4 regions of the Vibrio sp. QJM3NY_26 genome follow, and region 2 is predicted to be linked to each of the others. Evidence: predicted binding sites of a transcription regulator. Region 2 holds the regulator's gene; each other region holds the start of a gene.

Region 1 (5,939 bases), on a different replicon from region 2:
TAACGCCTTGGTCACCGATTAAATCGAATAGGCTCATGAAACAATCCACCCTAGAATCAGACCAACTACACCGAAGTCGAAGTCAGCAAACGTTGTTGCTTCAAGACCCAGGCCACCCAGTACAGGAAGTAGCAGCATCGGTAGGAAAGAGATACACAGACCTTGCGTGAATGAACCTAGGATTGCACCGCGTAAACCGCCTGTTGCGTTACCGTAAACACCAGCTGCGCCACCAACGAAGAAGTGAGGTACCACGCCCGCTACAATGATTGTCCAACCAAGTGCACCTTGTACTGCCATTGCTAGTAGACCAGCAGCGAAAGAACAAAGGAAACCGATAAGTACCGCGTTTGGGGCTACAGGGAATACCATTGGGCAATCTAGAGCAGGTTTTGCACCCGGAACTAGTTTGTCAGAAATACCTTTAAATGCAGGAACGATTTCAGCAATTAGCATCTTCACACCTTGCAATACGATGTAAACACCACCTGCAAAGATTAGAGATTGCATGAAGGTAAACACAACCCAGTTTTGACCGCTTGATACTGTTTCTACAAACTCGCCGCCCGCAATAATAGACGCAAGCATGAAGAAGATTGCCATTGTTGTTGCTACGGCTACTGGCGTATCACGCAGGAACATTAAGCTTTTAGGAACTTGGATGTCTTCTGTTGATTTTGATGTGTCACCGAATTTGCTACCAATGAAGCCAGACACGATGTAAGACAGTGTCGAGAAGTGACCGATAGCCAGTTGATCAGTACCCATTACTTTTTCAGTGTACTTTTGGCCTAGAGCTGGCATCACAACCATTAGTGTACCGACAATGATAGAGCCAATTGCGACTAGAGCAGTGCCTTCAATGTTTGCTGTAGACAGAATTACCGCTACTAGCATAGACATGAACATTGTGTGGTGACCCGTTAAGAAAATATATTTTAAAGGAGTAATGCGAGCCAATAAAATATTCACAACGAATGCGAAGAACATAATTAGAGCCATTTCATAACCGAATGCTTCTTGTGCTAATGCAACAATTGCTTCGTTATTTGGAATAACACCACTTACGCCGAATGCTTCAGTAAATACAACTGAGAAGTTATTTAGTGCGCCAACAAGAGCGCCAGCACCAAAACCTAAAATTAGGAAACCCATTACGGTTTTAATTGTGCCTTTTAGAATGGTAGAAATATCAGCTTTTTGTGCAACAAGGCCAATGAAAGCAATTAAACCTACCATGATTGCTGGCTCTTTTAATAAGCCGAGCATGAATTCGAAAAAGTTTTGCATAATTTGACCTTACATGAAAGTTTTTAGTTGTTCTTCGATTGATGCTTTGTCAAAAATATTTTTAAGGCTGATGATGTTCTCTTTTCCACCGTCTTTCAGTTGGTTAGCAACGTCTGTTGCCGCGACCCAAATATCCGCATTGCTTGATGCCGCAGAAGATAGATCTTCGTGATCAATCTCTGCTTCGAAACCGATTTTTTTAGCCACTTCTTTCACTGCCATTTCCATCATTAGTGAAGTACCAAGGCCGTTACCGCAAACTACAAGAATCTTTTTCATAATATTTGTCTCAATTGGATTTTAGGGGTTGAGAAACTGCGTTCTCTTATTGTGTGAGAGCATAATAATGGAAATATTCAGATTTCAATAAGATCTCCATCACAAAGCTAAAATGAGATTGTGATGGAGATCTCGTTAATTTGTGTTAAAGATCCAGAGTGAGACTTTGATCAAATTTAACTTTTCACTCGAATATGCAACGTATCTTATTGAGAAAGGCAGGAGTAAATGTATTTATTTTTCGGAAGACAAATATTTAGAGGATTTGTGAAATAAAATAGATAACTAATCGTATCGACCGTAATCGGTAAGCATTTTCTTAAGCATACTATTGACGTCTTTGGTCTTTTTATTTCTTTTTGTTAATTGACTGAGAGAGGTTGGCTTTGGAGCCTCAGTTTTATCATTCTCAACATCTTCGACCTTATCTTTCATTTTTTGTACAGCGGGCAATAACATTCGAATTTCTTCGTTATTAGTGTTGGTTAGTACCACAATATTTTCAGATTCAACTTGGGTAATGGTCAATATTCCATGTTTAACGGATTCAACCTTTTCACCAATCATAATTGATTCAGGTGCGACAGAGCGATCAGTTAACTGACCTGTACGTAATTTCGCCGCACTGATAGCGCGGATATTTCCGGTGTTTTCAAACGCGACAATAACAGTATAGGTATTATAATATTCAACTACTGTCACATAGCCATGTCTATTTGTTTTGAATTTAGCTCCATTGTTCATGTCGTGCGGAGCTTCCATTTTCTTCAAGTGTTTCCTCTCTTAGTCTCGATGGCTGTTATATCTAATCAGCTCTATTAGTATTTTATAGATAATTATTTGGTGAGATCATACAAAGTATATACGCATCTAAACTTAAGATGAATCTTGAAGTATCGGGAAATGAGGCAGAGCACAGAAAAGTAGTAAGAATCACACAGAATTAACCGAGTGATTACGCTCGTACGTTTAAAGGCTTAACATTACAAATTCAACTTCATACAGGTTGTTTACAGTTTTTATGCACACAAATGACGATAAACACAGCGTTTTGTTTAATCCTTGACCGCGCGATCGTTTGCGTTAAAAAATGTGATGAAAGTCTCACTTAACTGTTTATACTTCTTTTCCGGTTTTAAGCCGGTGCTTAGCCAATACAAGCCGTCACATGGATATGTGAATGACCCCACGGACCGGACCAGCTACGTTCCACTGCTTGTATAAGGTGATTTTTACATGAACAACTCGTTGTTACAGTCGCTAACGTTGTTAGCTCCTTCATCGCGTAGCGTTTTGCTTGCGGTTCTTTGTCCTATTCCTTTGATGTCATTCGTTTGGCTCATGTTCACTCTTTAAGGATTACTAGGACACATTATGAATATTCTATTTGGTCTTGTCGGTGTTATTGCACTGATTGCTTGCGCATGTCTGCTATCTGAGAGTCGCTCTTCTATTAACTGGAAAACGGTCTCTCGTGCACTATTACTTCAAATCGGCTTCGCTGCTTTGGTGTTGTATTTCCCTTGGGGACAACTGGCGTTAACAAGCCTAAGCAATGGCGTTTCGAGTTTGCTTGGTTTTGCAGACGTTGGTATCGCTTTCCTATTTGGTGATCTGGCTACTGAAGGTTTCATTTTCGCGATTCGCGTACTTCCAATCATTATCTTCTTCAGTGCTTTGATCTCTGCGCTCTATTATTTAGGCGTTATGCAGAAAGTGATTCAAGTTCTTGGTGGAGCGGTGCAAAAACTGCTGGGCACCAGTAAAGCTGAATCTCTAGTTGCAACAGGTAATATCTTCCTTTCTCAGGGTGAGTCACCTCTTCTTATTCGTCCCTTTTTAAAGTCTATGACTCGTTCTGAACTGTTTGCTGTAATGGCGGGCGGCATGGCGTCAGTGGCCGGCAGTGTGCTGGGTGGCTATGCAGGATTAGGTGTTGAGCTTAAATACCTTATTGCAGCAAGCTTCATGGCGGCTCCGGGCAGCCTATTGATGGCGAAGATCATTGTTCCTGAGCGTAGTACTCCGAGTGACTACGACCACATTGAGCTAGATAAAGCTGACCAAAGCAACGTGATCGATGCATTGGCAAGTGGAGCAATGAACGGTATGAAGGTGGCGGTAGCTGTCGGCACTATGTTGGTTGCATTCGTGAGTGTGATTGCAATGGTCAACACGGGTTTAGAAAGTCTAGGCGAAATGTTCGGTTTTGCGGGCATTACCCTGCAAGCTATCTTCGGTTACCTATTCTCGCCTCTTGCATGGTTAATTGGTATCCCGAGTGATGAAGTATTAATGGCAGGTTCTTACATCGGTCAGAAGATCGTAATGAACGAGTTTGTTGCTTTCATCGATTTCGTTGAGAACAAAGCGCTGCTATCTGAACATAGCCAAGTCATTGTGACTTTTGCATTGTGTGGTTTTGCCAACATTGGTTCTATCGCGATTCAATTAGGTTCGATTGGTGTGATGGCACCAGAGCGTCGTGCAGAAGTGGCAAACTTAGGTTTGAAAGCAGTAGCGGCTGGTACGTTAGCTAACCTAATGAGTGCATGTTTAGCGGGTATCTTCATCCTGCTTTAAGCTAGATTAAGTTAAAGTAGCTAGATTCAATAAAAGCGCTTAAATTTAGTAAAAGCGGGTATCTTACTTACGGAGTTTACGTAAGAAGGGTATCCGCTTTTTTGTGCCTGCTGGTTAGGTTGATTCAGATTCAAACCACCACTTTCATTACTCTGTCGTGTATAAGGCTCACTCGGAAGAGTAATAGAGCAAGCTCCTTTTATCCGATATACTTGAATATCATCAGGTTGCGATTAATAGCATTCGACTTCGATTAAGAATATTCGGTTTCGACTAAGCACATCCGCTTTCGACTAAGAACAATGGCAACCAAGTCCAATAAATCAAAGGTTTCCCCATGAACATGCGCGTTCTCATCGGTCTTATCACTGCCTTTATCGGCTTGTTTGCGATGGTTTATCTTATTGCTGGTGGTACTCAGTTCCCTATCTCTCAGTGGCCGCAAGAGGCTTACCACGGTTTAGTCTTCAGCATCGTATGGGGCACTGGCGTCGCCGCATCGGTGGCGTACTTCTTCTCGGCATTGGTGTTTGTGACTATTGCAGTGGTTTGCTATGCGATTGGTTATAAGATCGGTGGGCTCTTTTCTAGCAAGTCAGAAGCATAAAACAGAAGTTTAAACGTACACTTTTTGCATTTTCTTTTAGGGTTAACGTTCGCCTTAACCCTCCCTTAACCTCCAGCTCGTTATCTTGCCTCCATTCTTACAGGAGACAAGAAGATGAAATTGAATCTTCCTTTAAAACATTCCCTTATTTCACTTGCTCTAATCGGGTTGATCGGTTGCACGACAACCAGTCAGGCTGACTATGTTTCGTTAGCAGAGCAAAGCACTAGCAAGACACAGCAAAGCTTACTTTCAGAGCTGATCCAACAAACCTCTGAAGAACAGGCTTTGAACCAGCATGCTTCTAATGAACAAGAGTTAGATACAGAGAATCTACAACTCACCGATTTAGTGAATGCGCCGGAGCTCGATCTCTATATCGAGCGCGCTCTGCAGAACAGTCCAAGCCTTCAACAAAGTATCACAGCACTCAAAATTGCCTATGCACAGCAAGGTGTGACGTCTGGCGACCGCTTACCAACCGTCGATGCGAGTTTTTCTGGTCAAGCTGACGAAGGCACTAAAGGCTCAAGCACCACTGAAACCTACACCACGGATGTCACGGTCGGTTGGGAGTTGGACTTATGGCAGAAATTAGCAGACACAAACAACGCCGCGTTAAAAGACATTGCGACGTCTCAGGCTAACCTTCAGGGGGCTCAAGATCTTTTGGTCGCGAGTGTGATGAGAGGTTGGCTTGATATCAGCTTGAAGCAGCAGCTTGTTGATATTGAAACACAGCGCTTGGTGATTCTAGAAAATAACGAAGAGCTTGTTTTAGAACGATACCGTGCAGGGTTGGGTAGCCTTGAAGACCTGGATAACGCCAAAACCAGCAGCGCATCGACTCAGTCAACCTTAGCCGATTACCGCGAGCAACTTGCACAAAGTCGCCGTGAATTGGTTCTGTTAACAGGACAGTGGAGTGGAGAGTCTGATCTAGCTTCAATACCTGATCTCGGTTCATTCCCAACCATCATTAACCCGCTAGACAACATGCCGACGCAAGATCTGGCAGGGCGTCCGGATCTTCAAGCGGCTTTCTTCAATATTGAAGCAGAAACACTGCGTGCTGATGCTGCATACAAAGCGATGCTACCGTCGATCAGCTTATCTGCAAGCCTAACCGATATGGCAGAATCTCCGAGCGAAGCGCTGCTTACCGGGCCTTTGTGGAGTG
Region 2 (5,939 bases):
TATCCAGTCGGCCTTCATCAGTGCAGGCCAACGTTGTACATGTGCACGTCGCTTGTATGTACCTGTTGGCGAGAAGGGCGAACAACTGCTTGATAAGCTTGTTGCGGCTACCTTGAAAATTCGTGTTGATCAGCCATTCGCTGAACCTGCACCCTTCATGGGACCACAAATCTCTGAAACGGCCGCTAAGTTCATTCTGAACGCACAAGCTAATCTGCAATCACTAGGTGGTGTAAGCCTAGTCGAAGCAAAAGCGGGCGAAGCGGCGTTTGTTTCTCCGGGTATAATCGATGCAACCAACATTGCTGAGTTGCCAGATGAAGAGTACTTCGGCCCATTGTTGCAAGTGGTTCGTTACCAATCGTTAGAGCAAGCCGTTGAATTGGCTAATGACACGCGCTTTGGTTTGTCTGCCGGTTTAGTATCAACAGACGATTCAGAGTGGGAATACTTCGTTGACCATATCCGTGCGGGTATTGTTAACCGTAACCGCCAGCTAACAGGCGCAAGTGGTGATGCACCATTTGGTGGCCCGGGTGCTTCAGGCAACCTACGCCCAAGTGCTTACTACGCGGCGGACTACTGTGCTTACCCAATGGCGTCAATGGAAGGTGGTGAAACTCAACTGCCAGCTACGTTTAGCCCAGGTATTGAGCTGTAGTTTTGGCTTTTAAGCTATAACTTGATGAATCATAAGCTTATGAGCTCTAGGTTCATGAGTAACAGATTGATTGTGTAATAAGGAAGCGGTGTTATCGCTTCCTCTTTTCACCCACGTCCGACACCTCGATTGGGCGGTAGATAATAATAGAACAAGTATGTCACAGGCTGATGGCTGCTGACTCTGTGTCCAGCCTCTCCCTTTCTAATCCAAATTACTAGCTTGCTAGAACCTCTGACAAGGAGTCACCATGACGCCCGATCTACTCTTTAAATCACTATGGGACGATTACATTCACAGGCTTTGCCCATCGGCTGAGAAAGTTCATCATCTGCTGAAAGAAGACGAAGCCTTGATTAATGATCATATTGCACTGCGTACTTTCAATGTTGCACCTCTGGGTATTGAAACACTGGCCAAGCCTTTCCTTGAATTAGGCTACAAGGCGTGTGGCGACTACTTGTTTGAGAGCAAGAAGTTAGTGGCTAAGCACTACGAGCACCCAGACCCAAACCAACCGAAAGTGTTCATTAGTGAGTTGAAGGTAGAAGAGTGTTCAAGTGACTTACAACAGATCGTTGCTAAGTTGGTTGAGCAAGTGGACGTAAGCAAGCTTCAAGGTCATGAGTTCTTGTTTGGTGGTCGCCTTTGGGATCTGAGCTTCGCGGATTTCCAAGTGCTAGCAAAAGAGAGTGAATACGCGTCTTGGCTAGCGGCTCATGGTTACGGTGCCAACCACTTTACGGTGAGTGTGAATCAGCTTAATGAGTTCGATGAAGTACAGACTGTGAATGACTATTTGAGTGATTCAGGTTTCACTATCAATGCATCTGGCGGTCAGGTTAAAGGCTCTCCAGAGGTCTTATTAGAGCAATCATCTACAATGGCAGACAAAGTCCCAGTTTCATTTGTTGAAGGCAATGAGGTGATTCCTGGTGGCTTCTACGAGTTCGCTAAGCGTTATGCGATGGCGAATGGTGAGCTTTATACAGGATTTGTTGCAGCATCGGCTGACAAGATCTTTGAGAGCACCAACGGTTAAAGAAAGATACGAGCACGGGCTTTACCCTAAAGATGCGGGTACGCTTCGCTTTGAGAGTGTTTGCGCTTGGACGCGGGAGGTGCTCCATTCGCATCTGCTCTCTAGATCTTTAGAAAACAAAAAAGCCACCAAATTTGCATTTGGTGGCTTTCAAATTTTTGGCTCAGTTAATCGAGATTAACGAGTGCCGTATACCACGATAGTTTTACCGTGTGCAGAAATTAGGTTCTGCTCTTCTAGCATCTTCAAGATACGGCCTACTGTCTCGCGAGAACAACCAACAATCTGGCCAATCTCTTGACGAGTGATCTTGATTTGCATGCCGTCAGGGTGAGTCATTGCATCTGGCTGTTTCGCTAGGTTAAGTAGCGTTTGAGCGATACGACCTGTTACGTCAAGGAACGCTAAGTCACCAACCTTTTGGCTAGTTACTTGTAGACGGTTTGCCATTTGCGCTGAAAGGCGCATTAGGATATCTGGGTTCACTTGGATAAGTTGACGGAATTTCTTGAAAGAAATTTCAGCCACTTCACAAGGAGATTTTGCACGAACCCATGCAGTACGCTCTTGGTCTTCTTCGAAGAGGCCAAGTTCACCAATGAAGTCACCTTGGTTTAGGTAAGAAAGAATCATTTCCTTACCTTCTTCGTCTTTGATAAGAACTGCCACAGAACCTTTAACGATGTAGTACAAGGTTTCTGCCTTTTCACCAGCATGAATCAAAGTACTTTTTGAAGGGTACTTATGAATATGACAGTGTGAAAGGAACCACTCTAATGTTGGATCGGTTTGGGGTTTACCTAGAACCATAATATCTTACTTCCTCTGCAGGGTATGCTTGCCGCTTTCCGTATTTTAGCTAAGCCTGGATTGACTTGTAGGATAAGAGCACTCGTTGAGCGCTGCAAGCTATCTTGTGTTTCGTTTAAGAATAGTATCCTTTTTCAGGTACTATTTCTTGATTTTAATCGTGACCAAGCTACGATTTTTTACGCAAAATTGTGCACATGATCACGGTATGAAAAGTAATCAACCAGAATGGTGTCTTGTTAACCTATTTTTCCGGTTTCGATGAGCTGTTGTAGGATGGGCCTTACAATGAGCTCCATAGCAAAACTCATCTTACCGCCTGGCACCACAAGCGTGTTGTGGCGTGACATAAATGAGCCATCTATCATAGCTAGAAGGTAGGGGAAATCGACGTTTTTGATGCCACGCAAACGTATAACAACGAAGCTTTCGTCTAAACTTGGAATCCCTTTAGCGTTCAGTGGATTCGATGTATCTACGGTTGGAACACGCTGAAAGTTGATGTGAGTACGTGAAAATTGTGGGGTGATGTAATTAAGGTAATCATCCATTGAGCGAACAATAGAATCCATTACTGCTTCGCGTGAGTGGCCACGATCGCGTGTGTCACGAACGAATTTTTGGATCCACTCAAGGTTGACGATTGGCACCATGCCGATCAGCAAGTCGACGTGTTGTGAGACATTGATGTCGCCATCTACCACGCCACCATGAAGACCTTCGTAGAACATCACATCGGAATTTTCTGGGATCTCTTGCCATGGCGTAAAGGTGCCCGGCATTTGATTGTAAGGCACGGCTTCATCGAAGGTATGTAGGTAACTACGGACTTTACCCGTGCCTTCATTACCGTATTGACGGAAGAACTCTTCTAATGCGCCAAAATCGTTGGCTTGTGGACCAAAGTAGCTGATGTGCTTACCTTGCTCGCGAGCCTTACGGATCTCGACGTCCATCTCTGGTCGAGTGAAGCGATGGAAACTATCCCCTTCAACCCAAGCGGCCTTCACGTCCATCATATTGAACATTTTTCGGAAGGCTTCTGAGGTAGTGGTGGTGCCGGCTCCTGATGAACCCGTCACCGCAATAATTGGATGTTTAGCGGACATGACAACCCTTGTCTTTTGAGTAACTTACTTGTTAGCAATCGTTTACCACTATAACACGGCTCCTTTATGAGCGCAGCTTAGAAGCGTTTTGTGACTTGAATATCAACGGTTTCATGCAGCTCAGAAAACACGATGCTGACTTCCTTTGAGGCTAATTGATGTTTCACTTGATCAATCTTGTTTTGCAGTGAAACCTCTACGTCGCCGTAGTCTGTGCCTTCACGCAGCACGAATTCTTTAATGAGGTTTTCCAGTGTTTCTGGCGCAATGTCTTGCCATGGGATGATCATAAATACTTCTCTCTTTTATGTTCATAAATAGGTTTATTGATGTGTTGATTACTGTGTTTAGTGACGTTTACCACTCAGTCCTTAAAAAAGGCTCGGCCATTATGCTGAATCTTGAATACTTTCATAGTAGGCGGGTAATGCTTCTTCTAACCAAAACCTTGGTTTGAGCGTGCTACCGGTAATGAACCCCACATGGCCGCCTTTTTGAAATAGGCGATAATCGATGTTATCGGGCAACACGAACTTTGGAATCACGTCGTCTGTCATAAACGGATCGTCTTTGGCATGGATGATCTGAGTCGGTAGTTTAATCTTATTAAGTTTTGGAAGCGCTGAGCACTGAGCATAGTAGTCCTGAGCATTCTTGAACCCGTGCAGAGGCGCAGTAATCCGTTCATCAAACTCATACAGCTTGTCTATCTTCTTAATGGTTTCGGCGGTGATACCGAGCTTTTCTTGCAGCAGCTTAATCTTTTTCAAGGCATTCGATTTGAGAGAGTTGAGCAGGTACTTTTTATAGAGCTTAGAGAAACCTCGCTCAATACGACTAGAGCAACAAGCCAGATCAAAAGGTGCAGAGACAATCGTCGCCGCCGACAGCAATGGGTCGTCCGCGTACTCAGCCAAATAGTTCGCCAGCATGTTACCGCCCAAAGAGATACCAACCGCTACCTTAGGGTTATTGGGAAACTGGGCGTGTAGATGTCTTAGGAAAAAGCGTGCATCTTCGACTTCACCTGAATGGTAAGCGCGAGCCAAGCGATTGGGCTTTCCGCTGCAGCCTCTGAAGTGCATCATCACTGATAGCCAGCCATCTTTAGCAAAGGCATTCATCAGTCCGTTGGCATAAGGGCTTTCAAAGCTTCCCTCTAAGCCATGGAATAGAACGAATATCGGCTTGTTACTTCGAGCCTCATTACTTGGGGTGTCACCCTCTGGCGATTCGCTCCAAGCAAGATCGAGAAAGTCACCGTCGGGTGTTTCTAAGGTTTGCCATTGAGGGTCAAACAATGCCTGCTTTCTAATAAATCGTGGCACTAAGGTTTGTAAGTGCGGATTAGATAAACCAGCGGCTGCGGTAAATATTGTCATAAAAACAGTCCATGCTTCTTTTATGGGCTTTGATAAAGTGTTGAGCTTTTAGCGAAACGCCCACGTTTTTATTTGAGCTTGGTTGATTCTCGGTATAAGCGCAAGGGTTTCACTGATACGGGTTACAAAAACAGGGTGTAGGTAACTGGTTGAATATTGTCGAGATTGAGCTTCAAACATATTGCTAGTCATGCGCGCCACTCCCGTGTGGAAACGAAGAGCGATACTACCAAGGTAAGCTTGGATCTTGATTGAAGATTAGAGAAAGGAAACGCGTTAGGGTTGAGGTGCTGGTTCAGAAAAAGCGTCGTAGAGGTTTTCAGCCCCTAATAAACGACAGTATTGAAAAGCGAGTGGTGATTGCTGGTTAGCCGTAAGCTGAAGAGAATTAATGCAGTCGACGAGATCAGATTGCTGTTGCTTCTCTAACTGCAGTTCAAATTGGAGAGCTTCACGGTAGAGGGAATCGACGACTTGAGGTTTGAGGTGCTTACGCAGCTCTCGGTAGCTATGAAGCAGGGTTTCAGAGCGGCTTAAGCACTGTTGTACCTTGTGCCACTCTTCTTCGGCAAAAGACAATTGCTGCTCATCGAGCCATTTGAGAAGCAGCAGTAGATTGACGTTGCCGTGGAACTGGTTTTGCAAAGCTAGGCACGCATCCTTTACACCGCGCACACTGTAATACTGAAGGCTAAATTGCCATAGTCGTTCCAGTGTTAGTGATATTGGTGCGTGCTCTGGGCTCATAAGCTATCCATATCCTGTTCCATCTGCTCAAGCTCTTCTTGAGTGGACATCCAATCCATTTCAACTTCTTCTAGCTGCGACTTACTGCTCGCTTGGAGAGCGAGTACTTTATTCAGTTTAGCCTTATTTTCAGCTTCATACAGTGAAGTGTCGGATAATTCTTGCTCAGCTTCTTCGAGAGATAGCGT
Region 3 (5,939 bases), on a different replicon from region 2:
GCCGTCCAGTCCACGTGGTAAGTTGATTGACGTAGCAGGTGTTGAATTTGGTCGATAAACTTCGACGCTTTATCAATCTCGCCGCGGCTCAATGAAATTCGAGCCAGCATAGAATAGCTGTGCAGGTGTTTACTCGGAGAGTGGTGACCAAGGATATCTAAGCCTTTGTAGCAACATTCTTCCGCTTCATCTAGTCGGTTCCAACACCAGAAGATCTGAGCGCGAACACGCAGCAAAAATTCATGTAGAGGAACGTATTGAAGCTGATGCTCTTCGATCAATTTGAATGCGCTGTCTTGTAGCTCAAATGCAGCTTGAACATAACCTTGAGCAATCAAGATTTCGCTTTGCTGAAGAATTGCCCATAGAGCCTGATGGTAAACCTGATACTGACGTGCCAGTTTTTCTGTTTGTTGCATCATCGGTAGCGCACGGCTTAGGTTACCCATTACGTGATTCACTTCGCCCACAACCGAGGTTGCGACAATGCGGCTACGATAAACGGTGGTGTTCAACTGGCTCAACGAAAGCTCAGCCAACTCCAATGCTTTCTCAGGCTCATTGCTGTTGATGGCAACTTGGGCACGCAAGGCATTGTATTGGCCTTGTTGCTGAGTATCGAGTTCAATGTTTCGAGCTTGATATTGAGTCTCAGCCTCTTCCAACAAAGTACCCACTTGATCATAACGGTGCTGACTTTGTGCCAGCCAAGCGCGCAGCATTGATAGCTTCGGCTCACTGTATAGTTGATCCGTAGTCAGTTGCTTGATCGCCATCTCTAATGATGAAAGCTCACCTTGGTTGAACATCGGCCAACCGTGTTCAGTCAGGATTTGGATGATCAGATCTGGATCTTCAGCACGTTGTGCATGTCGCAGTGCTTGATGAGGCGTTTTCTGTTTGATCCACGCTTTCGCGGCACTCCGGTGCAACTCGGCTTCTTGTTGCGGAATTCGAGCTTGGCGCTCATGGGCAAGAAACTCACCGAATAGATTGTGGAATCGGTACCAGTTTTTCTCGCCTTCAAGCGGGTAGATGAATAAGCCAAATCGGTTGAGTGATTCGATCATACCCAGTGCGTCTTCACGCTGTGTAAGCGCGCAGACTAATTCGTCATTGAAATGATCAAGTACTGAACACTGCATCAAGAACTGTCGGGTTTCTTTATCCAGTAGATCGAATACTTCTTCAACCAAGTAATCCCAAAGGTGGGCATGGTTAAAGTGAGAGAACGATTCTGCAGATTGCGCAAGGGTACGTTTTTGATGTTGAGCTTGAAGGGCAATAAGCTGTAACGCCGAAGGCCACCCCTCAACATAAGTACAGATACTACCAGCGGTCGTGTCATCTACGCCATCGGCGACACGTTGATTGAAGAAGCGCGTCGTCTCTTCAGTATCAAAAGCCAGAGAGTCGTTTCCAATCTCAATCATCAAATCACGAACACGAAGGTTTGCAGTTCCAAGTGGTGGAGTGCCACGGCTAGTCACAACAAGCGTCAGGTTGTCAGGCATGTGTTTAAGGAAGAAGCGCATAGCTTCGTGGATGTCGTCATTGTTGACCAAGTGATAGTCATCCAACACAAGGAAACATTCGTGATGGAATTCAGACATCTCAGCAAACACTTCACTTAACAAAGAATGCAACGATGAAAATTGTCGCTTTTCTGCCAGCTTTTGGGCATTAGGGCAGGCATTTTGAGTCGCTTTATTGAGTGATTGCATTAGGTAGTTGATAAAGCGAAAGGCATCGTTGTCACTGTCATCAATGCTGTACCAACCCACATTGGGCTTATCTACCAGCCATTGAGCTGCCATTGTGGTTTTGCCGTACCCCGCTGGAGAGCGGAATAATACAAGCTTATAGCAATCTGCGTGTTGGAGCAGATCGAGAACCCTAGGTCGTAGGATTGCATTATGTAAGCGGCCGGGACGAGTCAGTTTCGAAGGGATCCACATGTCGAAGTTTTTCACCTATTCCGTGGCTTATGTTCTGGATTACCTCAATCTATCGTTGAGTGTAATCGAATGACATCAGCCTAATTACTTAAGTCTTCAATCATATTACGTGAAGCAAAACGGCACCGACTATGATCCTCCTCAGAAACCTTGCACTCCTGCATGTTTTTAGGCTTCTACGCCCTTTATTTGAGACTTTGCTCACATAGCGGGTTGGTTTGTGAATGTGACTTCCTTCATCTCAACACGTAAATCTATGCAAAAGATGAGAGGAAGAAATTATTTTCGTGATCTGAATATCAAATTTGATAATGACTTTAATCCGGTTAAATAAAAGTCACATCAATTGAAGGTAAGTTATCGAACGGGAGCTTGTGATCTTAGTCACTCCAAGTTTTTGTTCGAAGTCAGAACATGAGAGTCAGATCACTAACCCTATGTCGGTACGCCCCCTACGCCCTCCCATCTACTCCTAGTTTGTCGCGTTAGCGGGAGGATGTTTAGTTAATGGTGACCATGCACGATATGTGACAGATGAATTAGAACTATTAAAAGCGAGATTTCTGAAATGAAACCAACTCAGCAAAAAACTTTCGATAAAGTGTCGTTCCAAGAAAGCGTTAAGAAGCATTTATCTGCAACCTACGCAACAACGATTGAAAACGCAGATAGCCGCGCATGGTACCTAGCAATGGGGCGTGCGCTAGCAGAATTGACAACATTTGATCTGTTAGAAACTGAAAATGACGAAAAAATTAAGAACGCGAAGAGCGTTAACTACCTTTCACTAGAGTTTTTGATTGGTCGTTTAACAGGTAATAACCTGATCAGCATGGGTCTGTACGAACAGATCACTCATGCAATGGAAGAGCTAGGTCAAAACCTAACGGATCTTCTAGAAGAAGAACGCGACCCATCACTAGGCAATGGTGGTCTTGGTCGTTTAGCCGCTTGTTTCATGGATTCTTGTGCCGCTCAAGAATACCCAACAGTAGGCTACGGTCTTCACTACGAATACGGTCTATTCAAACAGTCTTTCCAAGACGGTCGTCAACAAGAAGCACCTGACGCATGGCGTGGTGTTGAAGGTTACCCATGGGAAGTAGCTCGTCCAGAACTAGCACAACACATTGGTTTTTACGGTCATGTAGAAGTTGAATATATCGACGGTAAAGAAGTTCGTACTTGGGTTCCGGGTATGGAAGTGAAAGCAATGCCTTGGGATCTACCTATCGTAGGTTACGAGTCAAACACAGTTTACCCATTGCGTCTTTGGGAATGTCAGGCAATCGCACCATTCTCACTAGCAAGCTTTAACAACGGTGACTACTTCGAAGCGCAACACTCGCTAATCGATGCAGGCAACATCACTAAAGTACTTTACCCGAACGACAACCACGAGAAAGGTAAGACACTGCGTCTAATGCAGCAGTACTTCCACTCAGCAGCGTCTGTTCGCGATATTCTACGTCGTCACGAAGCAGCAGGTTTCTCTCTAGAAGATTTGCCTAAGCAAGAAACGATTCAACTGAACGATACGCACCCAACGATCGCTATCCCTGAATTGATGCGCATCCTGATCGATGAGAAAGGTTTAACTTGGGACCAAGCTTGGGAAATCAGTGCTCATACGTTCGCATACACGAACCACACACTACTTCCAGAAGCATTAGAGACTTGGTCTGAATCTTTGATCAACCGTCTTCTTCCACGTCACATGGAAATCATTTTTGAAATCAACCACCGCTTCATGCAAGAAGTTCGCAAGATGTGGCCTGGTGACGGTGAGAAGCAAGCGAAGCTTTCTATCATCCAAGAAGGTTTCCACCGCATGGTTCGCATGGCAAACCTATGTGTGATTGGCTCTTACAAAGTAAACGGTGTAGCTGCGCTTCACTCTCAACTGGTTAAGAAAGACTTGTTCCCTGAGTTCAACGAAATCTTCCCAGGCAAACTGACTAACGTAACGAACGGCATTACGCCACGTCGTTGGTTGAAGTTCTGTAACCCAGGGCTATCTACGCTAATTACTGGCAAGATAGGCACTGAGTGGCCAGCAAAACTAGAGCAGCTTGAAGGCATAGCTAAGTTTGCAACAGACGCGAAATTCCAAAAAGAATTCATGGCTGTTAAGAAAGAAAACAAACAGCGCCTTGCTGATTGGGTTCAAGAGAACATGGGTATCGAGCTAGATACGAACGCTATCTTCGACGTGCAAATCAAGCGTCTTCACGAATACAAGCGTCAGCACCTAGATTTGCTACACATTCTATCTCTGTACCACCGTATTCTTAACGAACCTGGTTTCGAGTGTGAGCCACGCGTATGTTTCTTCGCAGCGAAAGCAGCACCGGGTTACCACCTAGCGAAAGAGATCATCTTCGCGGTTAACAAGATTGCAGAGAAGATCAACAACGACCCTCGCATTGGCAACAAGCTGAAAGTGGTATTCATCCCTGATTACCGTGTAAGCATGGCTGAAATCATTATTCCTGCGGCAGATGTTTCTCAGCAAATCTCACTGGCTGGTAAAGAAGCATCGGGTACGGGCAACATGAAGATGGCGCTAAACGGCGCGCTAACTATCGGTACGATGGATGGTGCAAACGTTGAGATTCGTGAAGAAGTTGGCGATGAAAACATCTACATCTTTGGCCTAGACGTTGATGGTGTAGTGGCATTGCAAGCTCAGGGTTACAACCCATACGATTACTACAACGCAGACCCACTGCTGAAAGCATCTCTAGACCTACTGACTGGCGATGAGTTCTCTCCAGGTCAACCAGGCCTTCTACGTGCAACGTTTGATAGCCTACTAGACGGTGGCGACCCGTACCTATGTCTTGCTGACTTCGCATCTTATGTGAAAGCACATGAAGACATGGGCAAGCAGTACAAAGACCAAGCAGGTTGGGCTAAGAAAGCGATTCTTAACACAGCATTGGTTGGTAAGTTCACATCAGACCGCTCTATTCGCGATTACGTGAACAACATTTGGAAACTTGAAGCGGTTAACCGTTAATACTTCCAAAGTAGCCAAGGCAGTTTCTGCCTTGGCTCAATTAGCTTGTGAGCAAACGAAAGGCTTAAAGGTTTGTCGTTTATAAACAAGATGCTTACAAACTGATTGTCACAAGCTAATTGATTAGTAACAAATTAAATAACAACCCTACAAAATTGAAAGCGTCAGAACGTTTTCGGAGAGAGCGATGAAAGAACAGACCGTATTAAAACAAGTCGCAGAAATGGCAAATATTGCCGACAGTTACGTTAGTGCGTGGGGCGATGAAGCACAAGTATCAGAAGAGACGATTACGTCTCTATTGGCTTCATTGGGCTACGATACAAGCAGCGATGATGCACTGCTTAAATCTGCAGAAAGAAAACACAAAAAAGATGTACTAGACCCAGTTCTTGTCTTGCGTGACGGTGAGCCAGTAGAGGTGGCGCTTAATCTAGGTGTTAGTGCTCGTGAAAGTGAGTTCAGCTGGCGCTTAGAAACCGAGCAAGGAGAGGTACTTGAAGGCTATCTTCAATCTCAAGTCGTTCGTGACGAGCGTGCCGAGGGTGGCCCTTTAGTGTTTGCATTGCCAAGTGATTTGGCATGGGGTTATCACAAGCTGATTGTGAGTCGTAAGCGCCGTAAGAAGCCTTACGAGATGACATTGATCATTACGCCAAAAGCGTGTTTCAAGCAGTCACCAATCGAGCAAGGCAAAAAGCTTTGGGGACCAAGTGTTCAACTGTACACACTAAGAACTCAGCACAACTGGGGTATTGGTGATTTTGGTGACCTTAAACAGCTTGTTGCTGATATCGCTTCTCGCGGTGGTGATTTTGTTGGCTTAAACCCAATTCACTCATTATTCCCAGCGAACCCAGAAGGCGCGAGCCCATACAGCCCGTCGTCACGTCGTTGGTTGAACATCTTATACATTGATGTGAGCTCAGTACCTGAATTCGCATTAAGTGCTGAAGCAC
Region 4 (5,939 bases), 1.6 Mb from region 2:
GTTACAAAAACGGGTAGTCAAAAGGGGTAACCAGTAACGCATAAGAGTAAAAACAGCTTAACTAAACTCACTACATATTAAATGGGGCTAGCTAAGACAGAAACCAACTCTAACGTTTAATATTGCTTTAAAATGTGAAGATATAGACAAATAATCCAACCGTTAGTTCCGCAATTATCAGAACTTTGAACTTAGCCAGTTTCTGATTTTATCGAAACCAATGTGGTACTTTAAACCAAGCTAAGGTTGCTCTTACCTCTCTATACTGTACCCTTGTATTATGACTGTTTAACATGAACGAAAGATGAATAATCCTGAATTTTGGCACAATAAATGGGCAGCCAACCAAATTGGTTTCCACCTCGAAGATGTAAACCCACTTCTGATTAAATTTTGGGAAAAGACTGAGCCTAGCTATGAGAAGAGTGTGTTTGTTCCACTTTGTGGCAAAAGTGAAGATCTGATTTGGCTAGCTTCAAAGCATGAAGATGTTCAAGGTGTCGAGTTAAGCCAGATAGCGGTTCGCGCATTTTTTGCAGAGCACCTTTACACCCCGACTGTGACTCAAATCAGTGGTCAGCACGAGCTGTATCAATTTGATGAACTGAACATCTACACGGGCGATTACTTCTCAGCGCCAATCCAGCCTGTTGATACCATTTATGATCGCGCGTCTTTAGTCGCATTGCCTGAAGAGATGCGAGTGCAGTATGTAGAGTGTTTGAAACAACGACTGAAACCGGGTGGTAAGATCCTTCTAGTGACTCTGGATTACGACCAAAGCGAGATGGCAGGGCCTCCGTTTAGCGTCCCTAAACTAGAGATTGATCAGTTGTTCGCGGGATACAAAATCACATTGTTGAATCAAGATATTGCAGACGATGAACATCCGAAGATTGCTAAAAAAGGCTTGTCTCGATTTAGTGAGGAAGTGTACTTGATTGAGTCAGACGCTTAAGCGCAGTGAGCTCTCTAGCGAAAAAACCGCTTCAATAAAAAAGATAACACCAACAAAAAGACGGGCTCGATAGCCCGTCTTTTTTATTGTTCAGATTTGAAGTCGTGATTGTTCAGATGCGAGAACGTAATGGTTCAGATCTGAGTTAGTCGTTACCAATTAGTAGTCATTAGCTAGAAAATGGTAATTAACAGCTAGTAAATCACTTTTACTTTAGACGCGCTCTCAATTGCATCTTCAATCGCTGTCTCAGTGCTGTTGCGACGAGTAAGTGCCACACCTAGACGACGGCGACCATCGATATCAGGCTTACCAAACAAGCGAACTTGCGTCTGTGGTGCGTATAGCGCCTCTGTAAGACCTTCAAAACGAATGTTGGTTGAAGTGCCTTGGCCTAGAATAACCGCTGATGCACACGGGCCGTATTGCGTGATGGATTTGATCGGCATACCAGTAAAGGCGCGTACGTGCAGTGCGAATTCCGATGAGTCTTGAGACATAAGAGTCACTAAGCCAGTATCGTGTGGGCGAGGGGATACTTCGTTGAAGATAACGTGATCGCCTTTAACAAACAGCTCTACGCCGAAGATACCGTGACCACCTAGTGCATTAACCACTTGTTCAGCGGTGTATTGCGCGGTTTTAAGTGCATTGTCTGACATGACTTGTGGCTGCCATGACTCACGGTAATCACCATCTTCTTGGCGGTGACCGATAGGCGCACAGAAATGCACACCGTCGACAGCGCGAACGGTAAGTAGCGTAATTTCGTAATCAAAGTCGATGAAGCCTTCAACGATTACGCGACCCGCGCCAGTACGACCGCCTTCTTGTGCGTAGTCCCAAGACTTTTGAATGTCTTCTTCTGTTTTGATAACGCTTTGGCCTTTACCTGAAGAACTCATTACTGGCTTAACAACACAAGGCATGCCCACGAATTCAACAGCGGCAGCGAAGTCTTCAAAGGTGTCTGCAAAGCGGTAAGGAGAAGTGCTCAGTTTTAGTTCTTCTGCGGCTAGACGACGAATACCTTCGCGGTTCATCGTTAGCTTAGTCGCATTTGCAGTGGGAACGACATTTAAGCCTTGCGCTTCTAGCTCTACCAACTTGCTGGTGGCAATAGCTTCAATTTCAGGAACTACATAATCTGGTTTTTCAAGTTCAATGACTGCTTGCAGTGCATCGCCGTCTAACATGTCTAATACATGGCTACGATGTGCAACTTGCATCGCGGGTGCGTCTGCGTAACGGTCACATGCAATTACTTCCAAGCCTAAACGTTGGCACTCGATAGCAACTTCTTTGCCGAGTTCACCTGAACCTAATAGAAGTACACGAGTAGCATTTTCACGAGTAGCAGTACCAAACATAGAAATTCCTTCCGATCTTTTGAGCGATTGATTGAAAACGGGATGATCATACTTATTTCAATGATAAAAGCAAACGTTTGCGCAAGTTGTTGCGTTAATTACAGGTATAAAAAAAGCAGCCCCGTTAAATAGGGCTGCTTATTTGAAATTTTGTTAATTAGATGTACTTAGATTGCTAAGTAAGTCACTGGAATGTCGGGATTAATCGCTTCTAATGTAGATTGCGTATCCGCTAGGTGACTGATGCTACCTTCGGCAATTTCAACCAACGCTGCACTTTCAATCTGATCAAAATCGAAGCCAGCCAGTTTAAGTTGAATCAACGCCACTTGTAGAGGAGGTAAGCTCGGGTTGAACGCTGCGTTTTCAGCGTAAGCACCCGTAAAAATCTCACCCGACGTTAATTGCAGTGAAACACCACTTAGGTTTTTGGTGTAAGGAGCATGGCTGCGGTTTAGTGCTGCTAGCGCTTCTACAACAATAGGCGTTGTTTCTTCAGTCGTGTGCTTATGATCAAGCTTAGTCATTAGGCCAGTCGTCACACCTAAGTCAGCAGGGCCGAATGAGTCTGGTAGGTACTCTTGCAGAGACATTTCATCACGTTGTGGCAGCTGAACTTTAAGTTCTTTTGCTGTGGTCAGTTCGTTCATGAATTGACGACAGTGACCACAAGGGCTGAAATTGATTGTGATATCAGAGATACCTTGCTCGCCTTTCATCCAAGCGTGGCTGATTGCAGATTGCTCGGCGTGTACTGTTTGGCCAAGTTGAGCACCAGCGATTTCAAGGTTTGCACCAAAATACAGAGTGCCAGACAAACCACGCACGATTGCACCAACATAAAAGTCAGATAACGGAGCGTAAGAATAGGCTGCGGCAAAAGGAAGTAGCGCAATACGTAGCTCGTCATCCGCGAAACCACTTGCTTGCAGTAGGCTAGCAAATTGTTCTGGAGACAATGTCGCGTCAAAGTTGTCTGCTAATACGATGTCACTCAAAAGTGCTTTGATTGCTGTTGGAGCACTTTCCAGCGCCAGGGTAATACGACTGTTCATGTTGAATCCTTAATTGACCTTAGGCTTTAATTCTATGCAATGCTCAGGAATTTTCTGTGATTTTGATCACTACTGTGTTGTTGCTGTTACATTGGTTTGCATAATTAGAGTGAGGTCACAGATGAAATCGATTGCAAGAGTAAAAACTACCATTGATATCGCACTTATTGCTTGAAATTGAGTTTGGTTTGTCACGTATTGATGAATAAATGTGAGAAAAAAGCCCAAGCTACCACTGAAATAATCAGGTTATGCTTGGGCTTATTGATATCTGTAACGCTTAAAAGTCGCGAACCAGTGAGTTTAGCTATTTACCAACTCATCGATTAGAGCGCGTATAAACTGTAATCAAAGTGGTTAAGAATAGAACCAAACCACGAGCGAAAATATACTCGGTGCAATGATTGAGGTGATAACCCCACAAAGAACCAATGCCAACGAACTGAATGCAGCATCTTCCTGATTCTTTTCAGCACAGGTCGCAGTACCTAAAGCGTGAGACACGGTACCCATGGTTAAACCACGCGCGATAGGGCTCTTAATGCCAATGAGATTGTAGATTGGGTAAGCAAAAATTGCCCCAAACAGACCGACAATCAATACTAGTATTGCCGCAATTGCTGCTTCACCACCTAAATGGCTCGACACTTCCATAGCAATTGGCGTGGTGACTGACTTACCTAATAAACTCGCAATCAAAGTTAAGTCCGCTTTAAAAGCCACTGCGATTAATGCTGTCGTTGTCATCGACATCACACTACCTAGCGTGCAAGCAAAGGTGATGATGCGCCAGTTGGCTCTGATTTGAGGTAGCTGTTCGTAAAGCGGATAAGCAAGGGCAACAACCGCAGGCTGCAGCATGTAGGTAATCCAGGTGTTGTCTGCATAGTAAGTCTCAAACGGTACTTTGAAGAACGTGAGTATCGGAATGATGATACCAATGCTGATCAGCAGGGGATTACACAGCGGTGAGTTTACTTTTTGACTTACCCAGCGAGCAAACAGGAATACCACGATGGTGAGTAGAATCCACATGATCAGTTACCTCTCGAAAGCAAGCGGTCTAAAAACCATGATAAGGACACCAACACCAGCAACGTGCCACCAACGGCGCTCGCCATAATTGGCAATGCGTTCGCGATGAGCATGTCGAAGTGATCCATCAACCCAACACTGATCGGAACAAACAGTAAGATCATTAGGCGGATAATCAAGCTTGCACCGGGTTGTACCCAGTGCGAAGGAACAATACCAATCACCATGGCGGCAAACAGAATCAACATGCCAAAAATACTGCCTGGGATTGAGGTATCCAAAAAGTGCTGTAACGCGTTACCTGCTGTAAGTGCACCTATGATTAAGGTGAAGGAGATTAAGCAGTAAACCAGCTGGATCAATCTTTCTTTCAAAGTGTTACGTCTCTTGATAATGGAATTAGCTAGCTAACTTTTCTACGTATTGATAAACCGACTTCAAGATAGCCATTTTCTTCTCGTCGCTTTCATGTTCATGCGCGAGGTTTTCAAGGTTGAGCATGTACTCTTCTAAACGGCTCTCATAAAACTCACGACAATGGTTCGCCCATTTCAATTGCTCAGCTTCGTCGAGCGTCCATGGGAAATGACGAGCACGGTAACGGAACAGTAACGGTTTAATACGTTCATCACCGAAGGTGATGTCTAAAGCTGCCAAGTTATTTGGGTCAGTTTCGCGAATGATGTTCATCGCTGTTTTATCAGCAGGTGAAAAGAAACCGTCGTAAAGGTGTGTATCAACATCATCACTCTTTTCGTACTCTCGTTCTTGTGAGTACAGGCCGATCAGTTTTTCGCGGATCTCTGGGTGTTCGCGCAGCAGTGCCAAGTTCTTCAAGCATTGTTGACGATCGATACCGATGGTTTCGGCATTTTCAGCCGTCAGCGTTTTGGCTGGAGCAAGAATAGGGCACTTGTTCAGTTGAACCAATTTAATTGGTACGGGTAGCTCGTCTTCACCCAGTTCACTGCGTTTGGTGTAGAGTCTGTCTCTGAGTTCATCAGCGTCCAGTTCTAACAGGGGGCTTGGATCTTTGGCTAAATCAACCACGATAACGGCATTTTGATTGGTTGGGTGCCAAGCCATAGGCACAATCCAACTTGTGTAGTTGCAGTCACGGCCAAACATGCCCGAAACGTGCATCAATGGTGTCATGTTTACAATATCAACCAGGTCATTCAGCTTACGCTTATGACGCATGTTGTAAAGGTAATCGAACATCTTAGGTTGTGCAGCTTTCAGCTTCTTCGCTAACTCGATGGTCGCAATAACATCGGCCATCGCATCGTGCGCGTTCTCATGTTCAATGCCGTTTGCCACAGATAGGTGTTCTAGTTTGAAGCTTGGATAACCTTCTTCGTTCTCTGGCCAAACAATGCCTTCAGGACGCAGTGCGTGAACAGCGCGCATTACATCTAATAGATCCCAACGTGAGTTGCCGTTCTGCCAGCTCCACGCATATGGGTCGATGAAGTTTCGGTAGCAGGTGTAACGCGTTACCTCGTCATCGAATCGAATACT

The links. The regulator CRP, encoded in region 2, controls carbon source genes, mostly activating them, when cyclic AMP is high. The targets are predictions, from matches to a motif close to TGTGANNNNNNTCACA.
Region 1: a site for CRP is predicted at 2,661-2,676, ahead of AC3CH4_RS16520 (NupC/NupG family nucleoside CNT transporter). Genes of this name have one in related genera too.
Region 3: a site for CRP is predicted at 2,149-2,164, ahead of malT (HTH-type transcriptional regulator MalT). Genes of this name have one in related genera too.
Region 4: a site for CRP is predicted at 3,488-3,503, ahead of cdd (cytidine deaminase). Genes of this name have one in related genera too.

The regions. Positions count from the first base shown of each region.
Region 1 is NZ_CM173516.1:229,187-235,125, reverse strand. It holds gene AC3CH4_RS16540 (PTS sugar transporter subunit IIA) at 1-37, opposite strand, end outside; gene ulaA (PTS ascorbate transporter subunit IIC) at 34-1,290, opposite strand; gene AC3CH4_RS16530 (PTS sugar transporter subunit IIB) at 1,300-1,569, opposite strand; gene AC3CH4_RS16525 (hypothetical protein) at 1,855-2,331, opposite strand; gene AC3CH4_RS16520 (NupC/NupG family nucleoside CNT transporter) at 2,944-4,152, shown strand; gene AC3CH4_RS16515 (hypothetical protein) at 4,490-4,759, shown strand; gene AC3CH4_RS16510 (TolC family protein) at 4,874-5,939, shown strand, end outside.
Region 2 is NZ_CM173515.1:3,120,333-3,126,271, reverse strand. It holds gene astD (succinylglutamate-semialdehyde dehydrogenase) at 1-661, shown strand, start outside; gene AC3CH4_RS13990 (DUF1338 domain-containing protein) at 912-1,703, shown strand; gene crp (cAMP-activated global transcriptional regulator CRP) at 1,881-2,513, opposite strand; gene AC3CH4_RS13980 (phosphoribulokinase) at 2,753-3,622, opposite strand; gene AC3CH4_RS13975 (YheU family protein) at 3,700-3,912, opposite strand; gene AC3CH4_RS13970 (hydrolase) at 4,012-5,004, opposite strand; gene AC3CH4_RS13965 (TIGR02444 family protein) at 5,281-5,751, opposite strand; gene AC3CH4_RS13960 (ABC transporter ATP-binding protein) at 5,748-5,939, opposite strand, start outside.
Region 3 is NZ_CM173516.1:384,095-390,033, reverse strand. It holds gene malT (HTH-type transcriptional regulator MalT) at 1-1,958, opposite strand, end outside; gene AC3CH4_RS17120 (glycogen/starch/alpha-glucan phosphorylase) at 2,527-4,980, shown strand; gene malQ (4-alpha-glucanotransferase) at 5,168-5,939, shown strand, end outside.
Region 4 is NZ_CM173515.1:1,501,467-1,507,405, forward strand. It holds gene AC3CH4_RS06730 (thiopurine S-methyltransferase) at 305-958, shown strand; gene purT (formate-dependent phosphoribosylglycinamide formyltransferase) at 1,153-2,328, opposite strand; gene cdd (cytidine deaminase) at 2,496-3,383, opposite strand; gene AC3CH4_RS06745 (LrgB family protein) at 3,741-4,418, opposite strand; gene AC3CH4_RS06750 (CidA/LrgA family protein) at 4,421-4,792, opposite strand; gene sbcB (exodeoxyribonuclease I) at 4,818-5,939, opposite strand, start outside.